One region of the Lysinibacillus sp. OL1 genome, then DNA from elsewhere that is predicted to be linked to it. Evidence: riboswitches for the same ligand, from Rfam matches in the RefSeq annotation. Region 1 holds a riboswitch; the other holds the start of a gene.
What was found. A riboswitch is a leader RNA that binds a small molecule or an ion and turns the genes downstream of it on or off. The one in region 1 is predicted to bind cobalamin.
Positions count from the first base shown of each region.

Region 2: another riboswitch for cobalamin. It lies ahead of nikA (nickel ABC transporter substrate-binding protein); the one in region 1 lies ahead of EW028_RS06555 (ABC transporter substrate-binding protein).

Region 1 is NZ_SJDS01000002.1:433,774-441,631, reverse strand. It holds gene EW028_RS06565 (hypothetical protein) at 1-638, shown strand, start outside; gene EW028_RS06560 (elongation factor G) at 786-2,723, opposite strand; cobalamin riboswitch at 2,906-3,092, shown strand; gene EW028_RS06555 (ABC transporter substrate-binding protein) at 3,256-4,248, shown strand; gene EW028_RS06550 (precorrin-3B methylase) at 4,300-4,977, shown strand; gene EW028_RS06545 (S9 family peptidase) at 5,048-7,036, shown strand; gene EW028_RS06540 (class I SAM-dependent rRNA methyltransferase) at 7,215-7,858, opposite strand, start outside.
Region 2 is NZ_SJDS01000002.1:257,154-265,011, forward strand. It holds gene EW028_RS05680 (ABC transporter ATP-binding protein) at 1-750, opposite strand, end outside; gene EW028_RS05685 (ABC transporter ATP-binding protein) at 760-1,530, opposite strand; gene EW028_RS05690 (ABC transporter permease subunit) at 1,544-2,353, opposite strand; gene nikB (nickel ABC transporter permease) at 2,356-3,309, opposite strand; gene nikA (nickel ABC transporter substrate-binding protein) at 3,381-4,997, opposite strand; cobalamin riboswitch at 5,147-5,339, opposite strand; gene metE (5-methyltetrahydropteroyltriglutamate--homocysteine S-methyltransferase) at 5,487-7,784, opposite strand.

The DNA.
Region 1 (7,858 bases):
TGATCGATCAATTATTAGCAACGAAGCTGATTCGCAATGATCGCTTCTTTGAGCAAATCTTATATAATAAAGAAATTATTTGGATACAAAATGGGGATGTGGACGGTCATCTTTTAGCGAAAGCAGCCATAGCAGATGAACTAAAAACAAAGACGAATAGTTTTATGATGTACATGCCGACCAATCCGATTGTCTATGAGGTCAAAGGAGAAGCGTATCACTTAATTACGCGCATTGATTCTACACGCGCAAAGCCCAACCTCGACCGTCTATCATTGGAGCCCAAGCCTGTTTTAAGTGCCGCTCGTGTCAATGACTTATTATGCTCGATTGTCATGCGCTTTTACGAAACATATTTATATGATTTAGCATCTCATCATGACAAACTCATTGCATTTGTGCAGCAGGAATATGCCCAATTTATTGAAGCGGTGCAAGCGTTAAATGATTATCATTTCAACTGGCATCCACGTGGCAACGGTCACGAGCTTTTACTGCAATTAATTGATCATCTACAACTATTAAAAAGTCAACCTGGTAAGGTACTCATTGATTTTACGAACAAGCATGACTATGTAATAGTTGAACCCGCATATTTGTTGGACAATCCAACAAAGAAAGCTGTCGGTGCACTATAAAAACAAGCCCTCCATTTTTTGGAGGGCTTGTAATATCTTATTGTAGGGTAGAGATATATTGATGCCCAAGCAAGAAATACCCGCGCTAGAGCGATGGATACCCGTGGAAGCCGAGGAAATACCCGAAGCGAGCAGGCTCATCCCATCCTACAGGCAATGCATGGCTGCCTGTGCTTCTTGCCATGGAACCGAATATCCTTTGCCCTTAGCACAAAAGATACTAGAGGAACTATACTCAGGGTCGGCATTTTTATCGTAGCCAATCTGTGCAATCACATCCTCTGTATTATGGCACACATCATAGCCATCAAATTGGAGTGTGAGTGCACCTTTCCCATTTGTATAGGCGGCAAAGGTTGTACTGTAGCTCATTAAAGTGGCAACAGGTGCACGACCTGTTAGGATAACATCCGTTTCGGATAAAATCGGGTCATCGAACGTGCCAGCTGCTTGCTGAATATCAGTCATCATACGACCGATAAAGTCATTTGAAGCTTTCATTTTAAAGCGATAATAGGGTTCAAGTAGGACATTTTGTGCCTGCTCCAGCCCCTGACGCAGGGCACGGAAACTGGCTTCACGGAAATCTCCCCCCGATGTATGTTCATTGTGCCCGCGACCTGTTAGAAGTGTAAAATGAATATCTGTTACAGGGAAGCCTGTCAGTAGCCCATGATGGTCACGCTCAAACAGATGCTTTTCAACAAGGCGCTGATTGCCTACAGATAAATGATCGGCATGACAGGCATTGGTGAAGGTATTACCTGTTCCACGTGGATTTGGCTCCATTAATAAATGAACTTCTGCATAATGCTTGAGGGGCTCGAAATGACCATAGCCCGTTACGGTCGTCGCAATGGTTTCCATGTATAAAATTTGCGGCTCACCAAAGGAGACAGCTAATGAAAAACGCGTCATTAATACCTCTGTCAGGACCTCCAATTGAATGGCACCCATAATATGCACATGGATTTCCTGAAATTTTTCCTGCCAGACCACACGCAAGGACGGCTCTTCTGCTTCGAGTAACCGGAAAATCTGTAGCACTTCCTTGATATGCTGATCACCCTCATATTGAACCTTTGCCTGTAAAGTTGGGACAAGCTCATAGGGCTGTGATAGCATCGTTGTACCGATTCGATCCCCAATGTTTGCCTGGCTCAGTCCTTTGACAGCGAAAATTTCTCCTGCCTCTACCTGTTGAACGGTCTCAAAGCGACTGCCGTTATAAAGGCGAATTTCGGTCACTTTTTCTGTTACTTCGTCAAATGAAAATTCATCTCGTACATGCAACGAGCCCTTGGTTGCCTTCATAAAGGTTAAACGCTGGTGACCATCATGACGAATCTTAAAAACCTCGCCCTCAAATGGGGCATCCTTGTCAAAATGGGAAGCCGTTAACAGCGGGAGCTGGTCAAGAAATTCCTGAATGCCCTCATCCTTTAAGGCCGAGCCAGCAAAGCAAGGGAAGGCACCTTCATTTTTAATCATTTCCTTTAATTGAGCAAGACACTGTTCATGCTCCAATGACTCATATAGAAAGGCATCAAGCAATTTTTCGTCGCGCTCCGCCAGCCATTCCATAATATTATTTGATACATAGTCTGCTCGCAGTGGCTCATCGATGAACAAAACATGCTGAGAGCAATCTTTGCGAAGCTGGCTGATGACAGCCTCCATATTGGCACCCTCACGATCCATTTTGTTGATAAAGAAGAAGGTAGGGACATGGTATTGACGTAAAAGTTGCCACACTGTTTCTGTATGGCCCTGTATCCCTTCGACAGCGCTAATGATAATAATGGCATAATCCATCACACGAATGGCACGCTCCATCTCAGGGGAGAAATCGACATGCCCTGGCGTATCAATCAATGTGTATGTATCATCGCCAATATTCATGCGCCCTTGCTCGGCAAATATCGTAATGCCCCGTCTGCGCTCTAGCTCATGATGATCAAGAAAGGTATCCTGATGATCAACACGCCCCCGTGCTTGAATACTATTTGTATGAAAAAGCACTTGCTCAGAGAAGGTCGTTTTTCCTGCATCCACGTGCGCAAGTACACCGATCGTTTTGTACATAAGAAATCCTCGTTTCTATAGAATGCTATCTTTTTATTGTAACAGAATACTAGCTTCTATATTTCTTGTAAAATAGTTCGTCTTTATGTCGAAATAGTGCTAATATAATGATGATTATACTTTTAGTGTCATACTACTGATTGCGCGATAAATTTTCTTCTGCTAGTCTATCAATAGTATTGACCATTATAGAACGTATTGGTGCAAATGGCATTTGTCATTTGCTTAAAAGGGAAATCGGTGCAATTCCGATGCTGTCCCGCAACTGTAAATGGGGAGTCTATACAGCATGCCACTGTAGTGAAACTATGGGAAGGCGTATAGATGATGAACCTAAGCCAGGATACCTGCCAGTATGTATTTTTTGACTAAGAACCACGAGGATGGGGATAGTGATGAAGGTAATGATACCGTTATTTCACTATGCTACTCTCTTGGCGACAAGAGGGTTTTTTTATGCCCTTCCAACTACCTTAGTAGTAAAGAAGTCTCTGATTTCTTTCTATATTTTAACAGCAAAGGAGAAAAGGACATGAAGAAATGGAAAAGTATATGGCTGATGATGATCATTGCCTTGGTCGCTGTTTTAGGGGCTTGTAACGCAAAGGACAAAACGGAATCAGCTGCACAAGGTGAAAAGGTTGAGCCATCTGAGGCGGCAGCAGAAGTAACCATTGAAAATAATGACACAACTCAAACATATACGGAAGCACCAACAAAAGCGATTAGCTTAAATCAACATGTGACAGAAATCATGCTTGCACTTGGTTTAGAGGATTCTATGGTAGGGACAGCTTACTTAGATGATAAAATCTATGAACCACTGCAAGAGGCATACGATAAGGTCCCTGTTCTTTCCGATCAATACCCAACGAAGGAGCAAGTCATCGATGCCGAGGCAGATTTCCTATATGCTGGCTGGAAAAGTGGCTTTGGCGAAAAGGGTGTAGGCACACCAGAAGAGCTTGAAGAATTAGGCATCCATACGTATTTACATACGGCTTCCAACATGACAAAGCCAACAATAGAAGATATTTTCACTGATATTCGCAATATCGCGAAGATTTTCCGTATTGAGGATCGTGGCGAAGCTTTAATTGAGCAAATGACGAAAGATGTAGAGGCAGTACAAGCTAAATTACCAAAAGATAGCGAAAAATTACGTGTTCTTGTGTTTGATAGCGGTGAAAAGGATGTATTTACAGCTGGTCAAAACTTTATGAATGAGCTTGTGACAATCGCGGGTGGACAAAATATCTTTGGTGATGTGGAATCTGGCTGGACAACTGTGTCGAAGGAAGATGCAGTAGACCGCAACCCAGAGGTAGTTGTCGTGATTGATTACGGTGAAACAACGGCAGACCAAAAGATCCAATTCTTAAAAAATGATCCAGCCTTAAAGGAGATGGAAGCGGTCAAAAATGAGCGCTTTGTCATACTGCCACTTTCAGCAGCGTCTGAAGGGGTTCGTGCGGCAGAGGCCATTGAAATTTTAGCAAAGGGCTTCTATCCTGAAAACTTTTAATCCATTCGAGCTAGCGTTTTGCTAGCTCCTTTTTTATAAGGAGCGATAAAAATGAACGCATTTCAAAAAAATGTACCAGATCAAACATTTGAAACACTGAACGGTCATGGTGAGTTTACCCGTCTAGCCGTTAGCCCTGGCATTATTAATAAGCATTATACTCCTGCACAATTCCAAAAAATAGCCGAAATTGCTGGCGAAAAGGGGGCGATAAAATATTCTGCTTCCTATAGTATACTCGTATCCATACCAACGTGCGATGCCACGGAAGCGGTGCAAGCCTTACAGGAAGCAGGTCTTTATGTTGCTCCCTCTGGTTCAATCATAGCCATGAAGGCCTGCGATTTTTGTGATGGGGAGAAAATGGAGGCTGCTCCGATAACCGAACAGCTCTATCATGCCATAGAGGGGATGAAGGTACCTGCAAGAGTGCGTGTCAATATTAATGGCTGTGCATCAGCTTGCTACAATGCAGTCTATGATGATATTGGACTCGTTTACCAACAAGAAAGCTTTGATGTCTATTTAGGGGCAGTACCAATGGGAGCAAAGGCACAGGCTGGCACGTTATTCGCTAAGAGGGTAGACGTCACACAAATTGAAGATTTTTTACTGCACCTGATAAACCTTTATAAGGAGCATGCTCGCCCAAATGAGCCCTTTTATAAATTTTATCGCAGAACAAAGTCAGCAGAATATTGGGAACTAGTGAAAAATTCAATTCAATAGAGGAATATTACTTAGGGTGTCGAAGTATTGTAGTAAGGCACAGAAAATTACAATACAAAGGAGCAAGAACATGACATCGAAACAAGGGATTCAACCAGAAGATCTTTATCACTTAAAATCAGTAGCAGATCCACAGCTTTCACCAGATGGGACAGAGGTAGTTTATGTAGAGACTCGTATGGACGAGAAGAAAAATGACTATATATCGAATTTGTTTTACATAAACTTGAAGGACAAAACAACACAGCAATGGACATTTGGTGAAGATAGAACGAGTTCCCCTGTTTGGTCACCAGATGGCAGTCAAATTGCATTTTTGTCAACGAGAACAGGTAAGTCGCAAATTTATGTTCTTTCGAAAACAGGTGGAGAGGCAAAACAGGTGACACATTGTAAAAATGGAGCGACCTCCCCTGTCTGGTCACCATGTGGCAAGAAAATTGCTTTTTCAGTCGTGCTAGGGAAAGATGAAACCATCCTAGATAAAGCGGAGGATGAGAAGAAAAAGGATAAAGAACTAAAGCCACTAGAAATCGAGAAAATGAAACACAAATCGGATGCTGTTGGATTTATGGATATGGAGCAGTTTACCCATATTGCCATTGTCAATGTGGCATCAGGAGAGCTAGAACAAGTGACAGAAGGCAAAGAGTACTGCCATCTAGGTACTTGGTCGCCAGATGGCAAATACCTTACGTACTTAGCAAATAAAGCGGAGGATTTAGATTTCTCATTTAATGTGGATATCTATTTATTGGAGTTAGAAACGAAACAGAGTCACAAGCTAACAGAAGGTTCGGGTGCTTATTACCAAACGGCTTGGTCTCCGAATAGTCGCTATCTTTCTTTTGTAGGTGGAGAACGTGAATTTGAAAATGCCACACAAGCAAAGCTTTGGATGTATGACATGGAGCAAAAACTACTAAACTGTGTAACAAGTGAATTTGATGCGCCTGTTGGTGATTATGTCATCGGTGATTTCCTGCAAGGTGTAGCGTCACCACGAGTGCAATGGATGAATGATAATCATAGCTTCTACTTCCAAGTCACAGATCACGGCAATGCGGCGATTTATTACGGAAATGTAGATGGCGAAATTTACCCAGCTATCCATGATGATCAATATGTCTATGGCTTCTCACTTGATGCGCAAAACGATCAGGCTATTGCGGCTATTAGCACAACGACCAATCCAGGCGATCTGTTTTATGTGAACCTAAAAACGGGTGACAAAGAACAGTTGACGTCCATTAATGAAGATTTTTTAAAAACCAAAACATTAGCTGTTCCAGAGAGTATCGAATTTGAAGGTGCTGAAGGCTGGAAGGTCAACGGCTGGATTATGAAGCCAGTTGGCTATGAAGCAGGGAAGAAGTATCCTCTCATTCTTGAAATCCATGGTGGTCCGCATGCAATGTATGGCAATACCTACTTTAATGAATTCCAAATCCTTGCTGCACAAGGCTTTGCAGTGCTTTATACGAATCCGCGTGGTAGTCATGGCTATGGCCAAAAATTTGTGGATGCAGTACGTGGCGATTATGGTGGGAATGATTATGCGGACTTAATGGCAGCGGTAGACTACGCTCTGGAGCACTATGATTTTATTGATCAAGATCGTCTAGGTGTAACTGGTGGAAGCTACGGTGGTTTTATGACCAACTGGATTGTGGGCCATACAAATCGCTTTAAAGCAGCTGTGACGCAGCGCTCCATTTCGAACTGGATTAGCTTTGCTGGTGTCAGTGATATCGGCTATTATTTTACAGACTGGCAAATTCAAGCAGGACTCGATGATATAGAGAAGCTATGGCATCATTCGCCACTGAAGTATGTAGACAAAGTGGAGACACCATTATTGATTTTACATGGTGAAAAAGACTATCGTTGTCCAATTGAGCAGGCAGAGCAATTGTTTATCGCCTTAAAATATCGTAAAAAACAAACAAAATTCGTGCGTTTTCCTGAGGCGAATCATGAACTTTCAAGAAGTGGAAAGCCTACATTACGAATTAATCGACTTGAATATATCCGTGATTGGTTTGTGAAATATCTATAATCGGGTGGCCTAAGAAGAGAACATCTTCTTAGGCTACTTTTAATAGAAGGGCTCTGTTTGATTGTTTATAACGTTTCAATCTTTTGGAACCTTTATTGTAGAGGTACCGAACCTCCTTAGGTAGAATCAACTTTTCCTTACATAAAAAGAATCACACCTTGGTGTGATTCTCGATTGGTTAGTCGATTTTCTGGATGAACACGACCTTCAGATAATTAAATTCAGGGTATTCACGTGGTACACGGAAATCCTTCGGTAAACCGTATTCCTCGACAATTTTATAGCGTGTACGAGTCTCTTTAAAGGCTTGGTCAATAAAGCCTTTGAACTTTTTCATGCCAAAGCTGGCATTATTTGTGGAAGCCACAATGATGCCGTTTTTAGCGGTAATGGCAATCGTGTCCTTTAGTAATTTAGGGTAGTCCTTTGCCGTTGAAAAGGTCATTTGCTTCGTACGTGCAAAGCTAGGTGGGTCTAATACGACAAGGTCAAACTGTAAAGCATGGCGTTGTGCATATTTAAAATAATGGAAGACATCCATGACTTTTATATCCTGTGCCTCATAATCAATATGATTGACACTAAATTGCTCAATCGTTTTGGCTAGACTACGCTTTGCCACATCTACACTCGTTGTCTTGATGGCTCCTCCTAGAGCGGCTGCCACAGAAAATGCTCCTGTATAGGAAAATGTATTCAGCATGTCTGTGTTGTTGGCATAACGCTCTCGAATAGCCAATCGTACCTCACGTTGATCGAGGAAAATCCCTGTCATGGCGCCATCGTTTAAATGCACCGCATAGGTCATACCATTTTCCTTCA
Region 2 (7,858 bases), 180 kb from region 1:
GTATAACGCTTGTGAAGCGGGGTGCTGATATGTCCCATCCTTGCCTATCTCCTCCACTAGCTGACCATGCTGCATCACAAGGATGCGATCTGACATAAAACGTGTGGCCTGTAAATCATGTGAAATGAATAGATAAGCAAGCTGTAGCTCTTTTTGAAGTCTTTGCAGTAGCTCTATAATCGTCTTTTGCAAAATCATATCAAGACTACTAATGGCCTCATCTAAAACAATCAGTTTCGGCTTTAATGCAAGAGCTCTAGCAATGTTGACTCGTTGCTGCTGTCCCCCACTTAGCTGTGAGGAATAGTTTTGAGCCATTGCCCACTCTAACTCTACACAGTCTAGTAATTCCCTTACTTTCTGTTGTCGCTCTGCTTTGCTAAAATGCTCGAAATTCAAAAACGGTTCTTCGAGTATTTCGAAAATCGTCTGTTTTGGATTAAATGAATGATAACTATTTTGAAAAACAGCCTGTAAATTTCTTCGTATCATTTTTTTCTCTTTGCTGGGTGCTTCGTATAAATTGACACCTTGAAAGATCAGCTCTCCGTTTGTTGGTCGTTCAATCCCTAAAATAATGCGCCCTAATGTGCTTTTTCCAGAACCACTTTGACCGACGATGCCAAGACATTCTCCTTCCTGAAGTGAAAATGTCACATTCTCTAATACAGGGGCTTCCTGTCCTCGTTTGAATAGAAATGGTCTTTGCGCATAGTATTTCTCAATATTTTTTACTTCTAGTAGCGTCATTTTATCACCTCATAGCATTCTCGCTTGTAAAAGTTTCTTGGTATAGGGATGCTGAGGCGCATCAAAAAAATCAAAAACATTTGCTTGCTCAACGATTTCTCCTTGATACATCACAGCCACATCGTCCGCAAGCTCAGCAATGACACCTAAATCATGCGAGACAAGGAGTATGGTAGCATCTGTTTCTGAGCGAATTTGATTAAATAGTGTTAATACTTGTTTCTGATTGATGGTATCCAGAGCAGTCGTAGGCTCGTCTGCGATGTAGAGGGAGGCCTGTATCGCCATTGACAGAGCAATCATCACTCGCTGTAGCATGCCTCCACTTAACTGGAAAGGATAGTAGGACAAGAGCTGCTCTGGCTGAGGTAAATGAACTTTTTTCAAAGCATCAAGGGCGATCTGTCTCATTTCTTTTTTTGTAAGCTTAAAGTGTGCTTTTAATGTTTCTCGAAAATGACTTTCAATCGTTTGAATATGATCAAATGCAGCGGGTGGGTTTTGCAAAATCATCGAAAGATGTCTGCCACGATAAGCTCTCCATTTAGTAGCTGAAACGTTTAATAAATTTTCTTGCAGATAGAGTACTTCCCCTTGGCTGACATGGGCAAAGGACGGTAATGTTTGCATGATGGCATGGCAAAGCATAGACTTGCCACTGCCACTTTCCCCGATAATTCCTAGGACTCGCCCTTTATAAGCTGTCAGGTTGATAGAGGTTAATATATTTTTCTCCCCTATTTTGACTGTGAGGTCTATCACTTCTAAAACTTTCTCCATAACTTCCCCTTTCCTAGTCAAGCCTTTTTAAACGATTTGCTAATTGATTAAACAATAACACAACAAGGATGATGGCAAGTCCTGGATAAAGCATTAATTCAGGATGCTGTCTCATGTATTGCTTTCCTTCATTGATCATCATGCCCCATTCTGGAATCGGTGCCTGCACCCCAAGTCCGATAAAGGAAAAGCCTGCAATTTCTAAAATCACCTTCCCGATATCTAATGCGACAATCGTGACAATAGATGGCAATAGATTGGGTATATAATGGCGTCTAATTAATTGGATACCTGTAGTGCCCGTTATCCTAGCAGCTTGAACAAAGTCTTTCTCATTGATGCCAATAAACAAACCTCGGATCATTCTTGCATAATAAATAAGCTGTGTGAAAATGAGCGCTATTAAAACATTTTTTAAGCTAGGACCTAATATACCTAACAGCCCAAATGCAAGTACGAGTGTCGGAAAGGCTAATAAAATATCACATAATCGAATAAAAAGAAAATCAATTAATCCTCTTTTCAACGCTACAAAAGCACCCAGTAGGATAGCTAAAACAATAGCGACTAGCTGAATGATGAGCGCTGAACCTAAAGAATAACGAATACCTAAAAGAAGGCGTGACAAGATACACCTTCCTAAATGATCTGTACCTAATGGATAGTCCCAAGACGGGACTGAAAATTTCTTAGCAATATCGACAGCAAAAGGGTCGTGTGGCATTAAAATTGGCGCCAACAGTCCTAATAAGCCAGTAATGACAAGGAGGAATAGACTGATTAATCCTGTTAAGTTGCCACTTTTTGTTCGTACAAATTTCATTTTTAATCTCTCCTACCCTTCATCATTAGATGAGGGTCCAATAAACGATGCAATATATCTGTACATAAATTGGCAAGCACATAGATAACCGCAATAATTAACACATAGCATTGTACAACTGGATAATCCCTGTTCATAATGGATTCTATTAAGTACCTGCCGAGTCCGGGCCAGCTAAAAACCTGCTCCACAATCACGGCTCCACCTAAAAGATTGCCAAGGGTCATGCCTAGCAAGGAAGTCAAGGGAATAGCAGCATTTCGCAAAACATGACGGATAAGAATCACGGAGCTTTTTAATCCTCTTAGCCGTGCATATTGAACATATTGCTGCTGTAATTCTTCTAGGATGGTTGAACGGATAAGCTGAACGAATAATCCAATTGTTGGTAACGCCAGTGCGAAGGCGGGAAAAACTAAATGAGCAGGTGTGCCCTTCCCGTTTGTCGGAAAGAGTCCTAATTTTAAGCTAAATAAATAGAGTAATAGGAAACCTAACCAAAAGGCTGGAATCGACACACTCAATATGCTAAAGAATCGTATGATTTTATCGATGATGGTGTGCTTATACAATGCGCTTATTACTCCGAATGGAATACTTAGCCCTAAAATGAGGATAAACGCAGCAATAGCTAATTCAATGGTTGCGGGTAATTTCACGAATAGTTCATGTGCCACAGGTAATTTACTAACAAAAGATTTTCCAAAATCTAGCTGGATTACGCCCTTTCCCCATAGCAAATATTGAAGAAAAAACGACTTGTCCGTTCCCAGTTCCTCACGTAATGCCTGAATGGCTTCCTCTGTTGGCGCAACCCTTGCCAAACGTAGTATGACTTCAGCAGGCTCTACAGGAACAAAACGAATAAATACAAAGGTTAGGATGGAAACGCCTAATAAGACAAAGGGCAATGTTAAAATTCTTTTTAAACAAAAGATCCATGTTGATTCATACATGCTGTCACTTCCTACTCAATCCTATGATAAAGAGAGAGCTGTCTCTGCTAGACACACTCTCTCCTCCACTTTTATTTTTCTTTAGCCATTTGTGCATAAGGTATATCATATTCAGATGCACGTGGTGCAAAATCCTTTAGAGATGGTTGATAAATCACATTATTTGTTTCGTAAGAAATAGGGTAAAAGAGTGCCTGGTCATGAAACATCGTTAAAATATTCGTGTAAAGCTGCACGCGTTCCTGTTCATCTGTTCCTACTAATAATTGGTGAATTTTCGTATCGATTTCTTTGGCGTTTGCTAGGCCTAATTTCGCCTCGTACACACCACTAGCATTTGGTGTAGCTGATTCATTTGCAAAGCTATGTGGATCTGTAGGTGGTCCATTGGTACGCCAGAAATTAATATCCACCTGGTCATCCATCAATTTTTGAAGACCGACCATTACATCTGCCCCTTCTAAATTCAACTGAACGCCAATTTTTGCGAGTTCACCTTGCATTAATTCTGCCATTGGTTTTTGAATTGCATCGGATGCAATGTAAATCAAATCTAAAGACAACAGCTGTCCGTTTTTTGAACGAATTTTTTCACCCTTAGGTAATAACCACCCTGCCTCATCTAGCAATTGTTGGGCTTTTTCTGGATTGTATACAATAGGTGCTAAATCTATATTGGCATAAGGAATCGCATCCCAGAACAATGTGTTCGCTACTTTTTCCGTACCATGTGTAATACTGTCGACCATTTGTTCCTTATTAATAGCATATTGAATGGCTTGACGTACCTTTAGCTCAGATAATGGACCAGATTGTGTATTGAATAGCAGTGCTTTCGTAGATAAAGGCTCAGAGGTAGCAGTTTTGTATTTGCCACTGTCTTTTAAATACGTATAGTTATCTAAACTAATAATGCCACGCCCATAAATTAAATCTAATTCTTCGTTTTCAAATGCTAATGAAATAGATTCTGAGTCAGGAATAATTTTTACTTTTATTTGTTCAACTAGTGGTTTTTCTCCCCAATAGTTTTCATTGCGACTAAATAATGCATATTCGTCCTTTTTGTATTCAGTTAATACCCAAGGGCCTGTTCCAATCGGTGCTTTGATAGAATCTTGCGTCATATCATCCTTTGGGAATCCGTTATCCCCTAAAAAACGGAAAGGTCTGACGAAGGCAAGTTCGTTTAAGACTGGATAATAAGGCTCATCCAATTGCAGACGAATTGTAAAATCATCTACTTTTACAACCTCTTTCATGTGGTTAACCATGCCCATCCAAGAATGCATGTCTCGATTCGCTAAAACGGCGTCAAAGTTACGAATGACATTATCTGCATTAAATACAGTGCCGTCTGAATATTTCACGTCTTTTCTTAGATGGAAAGTATACGAAGTTTTATCCTCAGAGATGTCCCAGCTTTCGGCGAGCTTAGGCGTAACAGTACCATCATCATTGTATTCCACCAAGGATTCATAAACCATTGCTTGGGCAGTCATTTGATTCGGTAAATATGTATGAGGATTCAATGGACCGACATCTAATGGCCAGCCAATCGTTATTATTTTTTCATCTGTTTGGTTTGCTGAGGTCTTTTCCTTTTCTTCATTCGTGCCTGTACAGCCAGCAAGTAAACTGAACGTCAGGACAAGCAGGAAAGGAAGTAAATACTTTGTCAATCTCATTTTCTGTCTCCTATCTCTATTCGTAGTACAAATACATCTACTTGTTGAAGAAGAGAAGGCATAAAAAAACCTTATTCTAAAAAAGAATAAGGACAGAAAAACCCACGATGAGCAAGTCTCCATCCATCTCCCTATCTTTCGTAGATCATCAATGAATCTTCTTACAAGCAGGCATTCTGGCTCATGAATCATCATTTTGTTTCACCTTCCCAAGTACTCACTCAGTGGTATTTGAAACAAAACTCCTCATTTACAGCTGCGGGACAGCATGGGATTTTCACCCATTTTCCTTTTAATTGAATGAAAGACGATTTCACTCAAACTTGTAATGATTGCTATGAAATTAGTAATAAACATAACATGCTCGCCTGTTCACGTCAATTTTACTTTCTGAAGATAATATATATATCGACGTAACATAAAAAGACTAGGGATTTACCCTAGTCTTCGTTATTGGAGAGTAGATGTAGTAGATTAAAAATCATTTCGTTAGCTTGATGTAGATTGTTGTACAGCTTGACGCAACGTTTTAGTAGCAGCAACCATATTCGCTAAAGCTGCAACGGTTTCATCTTCTTTTCTCGTTTTTAAGCCACAATCTGGATTCACCCAGAATTGATAACGGTCCAGCACCTGTAGACTATCTTTCATAATAGCGAGCATTTCATCCTCGCTTGGTACACGAGGGCTATGAATATCATAGACGCCTAAGCCAATTCCTTTTTTATAGGGCTGTACTTGTAGTGAGGTAATAAGTTCCCCATGACTTCGTGATGTTTCTATGGAAATCACATCTGCATCTAGTGCGCTAATTGGTTCGATGAAATCATTAAACTCACAGTAACACATATGTGTATGGATTTGTGTTTCATCTTTGACACTAGATGTCGCAAGCTTAAAGGAATTGACAGCCCACTCTAAGTAAGCCCCCCATTCCTCCTTTCTAAGCGGTAAACCTTCTCTTAACGCTGGCTCGTCCACTTGAATAATTGATATACCTGCGTTTTCTAGTGCTTCCACCTCTTTACGGAGTGCTAATGCAATTTGATAAGCGACATCTTTACGGGACAAATCATCTCGCACAAAGGACCAATTTAATATTGTTACTGGCCCTGTCAGCATGCCTTTTACAAATCGCTTCGTTAGGCTTTGGGCATAGGCGGATTCTTTTACGGTAATTGGTGAAGCCCATGCAACATCTCCATAAATGATCGGAGGCTTCACACAGCGTGATCCATATGAAACAACCCACGCTTTCTCTGTAAAGGCAAAGCCAGTCAGCTTTTCACCGAAATATTCGACCATATCTGTACGCTCAAATTCACCATGAACAAGTACATCGATATCTAATTCCTCTTGTATGGAGATCCAGCGCTTTGTTTCGTCTTCTAAAAATGTTTCATAGGCTTCATTCGATAATTGTTTCTTTCGCCACGCATTACGATTTCTTTTCACTTCATCTGATTGCGGGAAGCTACCGATTGTAGTTGTTGGAAACAGCGGTAATCCTAAGGCTTGTTGTTGGATCGTTTGTCGCTTCGTAAAATTACTGTGTCGTTCAAAATCTTGCTTTGTCACAGTTTGAACGGCTTGATGAATTAACTTATTTTGGCGGATTGGATGTTTTTTTAGAGCCTCAATCGCCTTCATACTTTCTGAAAAATTATGTTGTAAGGAACCATCTTTATCTCGTCTATATTTAGTCAGCCCCGTGATTTCTATGATTTTCTCATCTGCGAAGGCCAGAGACTGCTTTAAAACAGGGTCAAGTTCATTTTCAAGAGAGGTTGTGATTGGAACGTGCTGTAGGTTACTTGATGGTTGAATCCATAGTTCAGCAGCATGACTTAGCTGTTCAATGGCTTGAATTGTCGCATTGACCTCCGCCAGGTTTGAACGCCAAATATCACGGCCATTCACAACCCCTATTCCTAATACTTTATCCTGCGGGAAACCAAATTGACGAAGTGACGCCATATTTCCTTTATAGCCATGAACAAAGTCCAAACCGAATCCTTGAACAGGCAATGTACTTAATGCTTCATAGGCACTTAAAGCTTCGAAATAAGTCTGTAGCATTATTTTAGCCTCAGGAACGGCAGTGGCTAACTGGTCATACATTTCTTTCACCAGCTTTATCTCTGCTGGATCAAGTGTTAAGACGAGGGATGGCTCTTCTAGCTGAATCCAAGTGGCACCTGCATCCACTAATTCTTTTAATACCTGCGTATAGAGTGGTAATAAAGCTAATAAGTACTCAACCTGTGTTAATTTGTTGTAGCCTTTCGTTAACTTATAAAATGTATAGGGACCAATTAGTGTCGGCTTCGCAATGATACCGAAAGTTTCCTTCGCCTCTAAAAAGTCGGCTAACACTTTATTTTCTGTTAGTTGTAAGGCTTGTCCCTCATACTCTGGAACAATGTAGTGATAATTTGTATTAAACCATTTTGTCATTTCACTAGCTACGGCTGTTTTGTCTCCTCTTGCTACACTGAAGTAGGTATGAAAATCGACTTTACCACCTTGCCAGTTAAAGCGCTTTGGAACTAAACCAAACATCAAAGCTGTATCTAACATTCTATCGTAAAACGTAAAGTCGCCAACTGTCACCATATCGATTCCAAGTTGCAGCTGCTTGTTTATTCTTGATAAACGGATTTTCTTTAATTTTTCCTCAAAGTCCTCCTCAGAAAGTTCATTGCGCCAAAATGCTTCTAGTGCTTTTTTCCATTCGCGTTCCTCCCCTATATAGGGATAACCGATCAATGTACTTGTATAGTTCATGTTTTTAAGCTCCTTTTTTAGAAAAAATAAAAAGCCATTCTCCTATTAGGAAAATGGCTGCATGTTAAAATTAA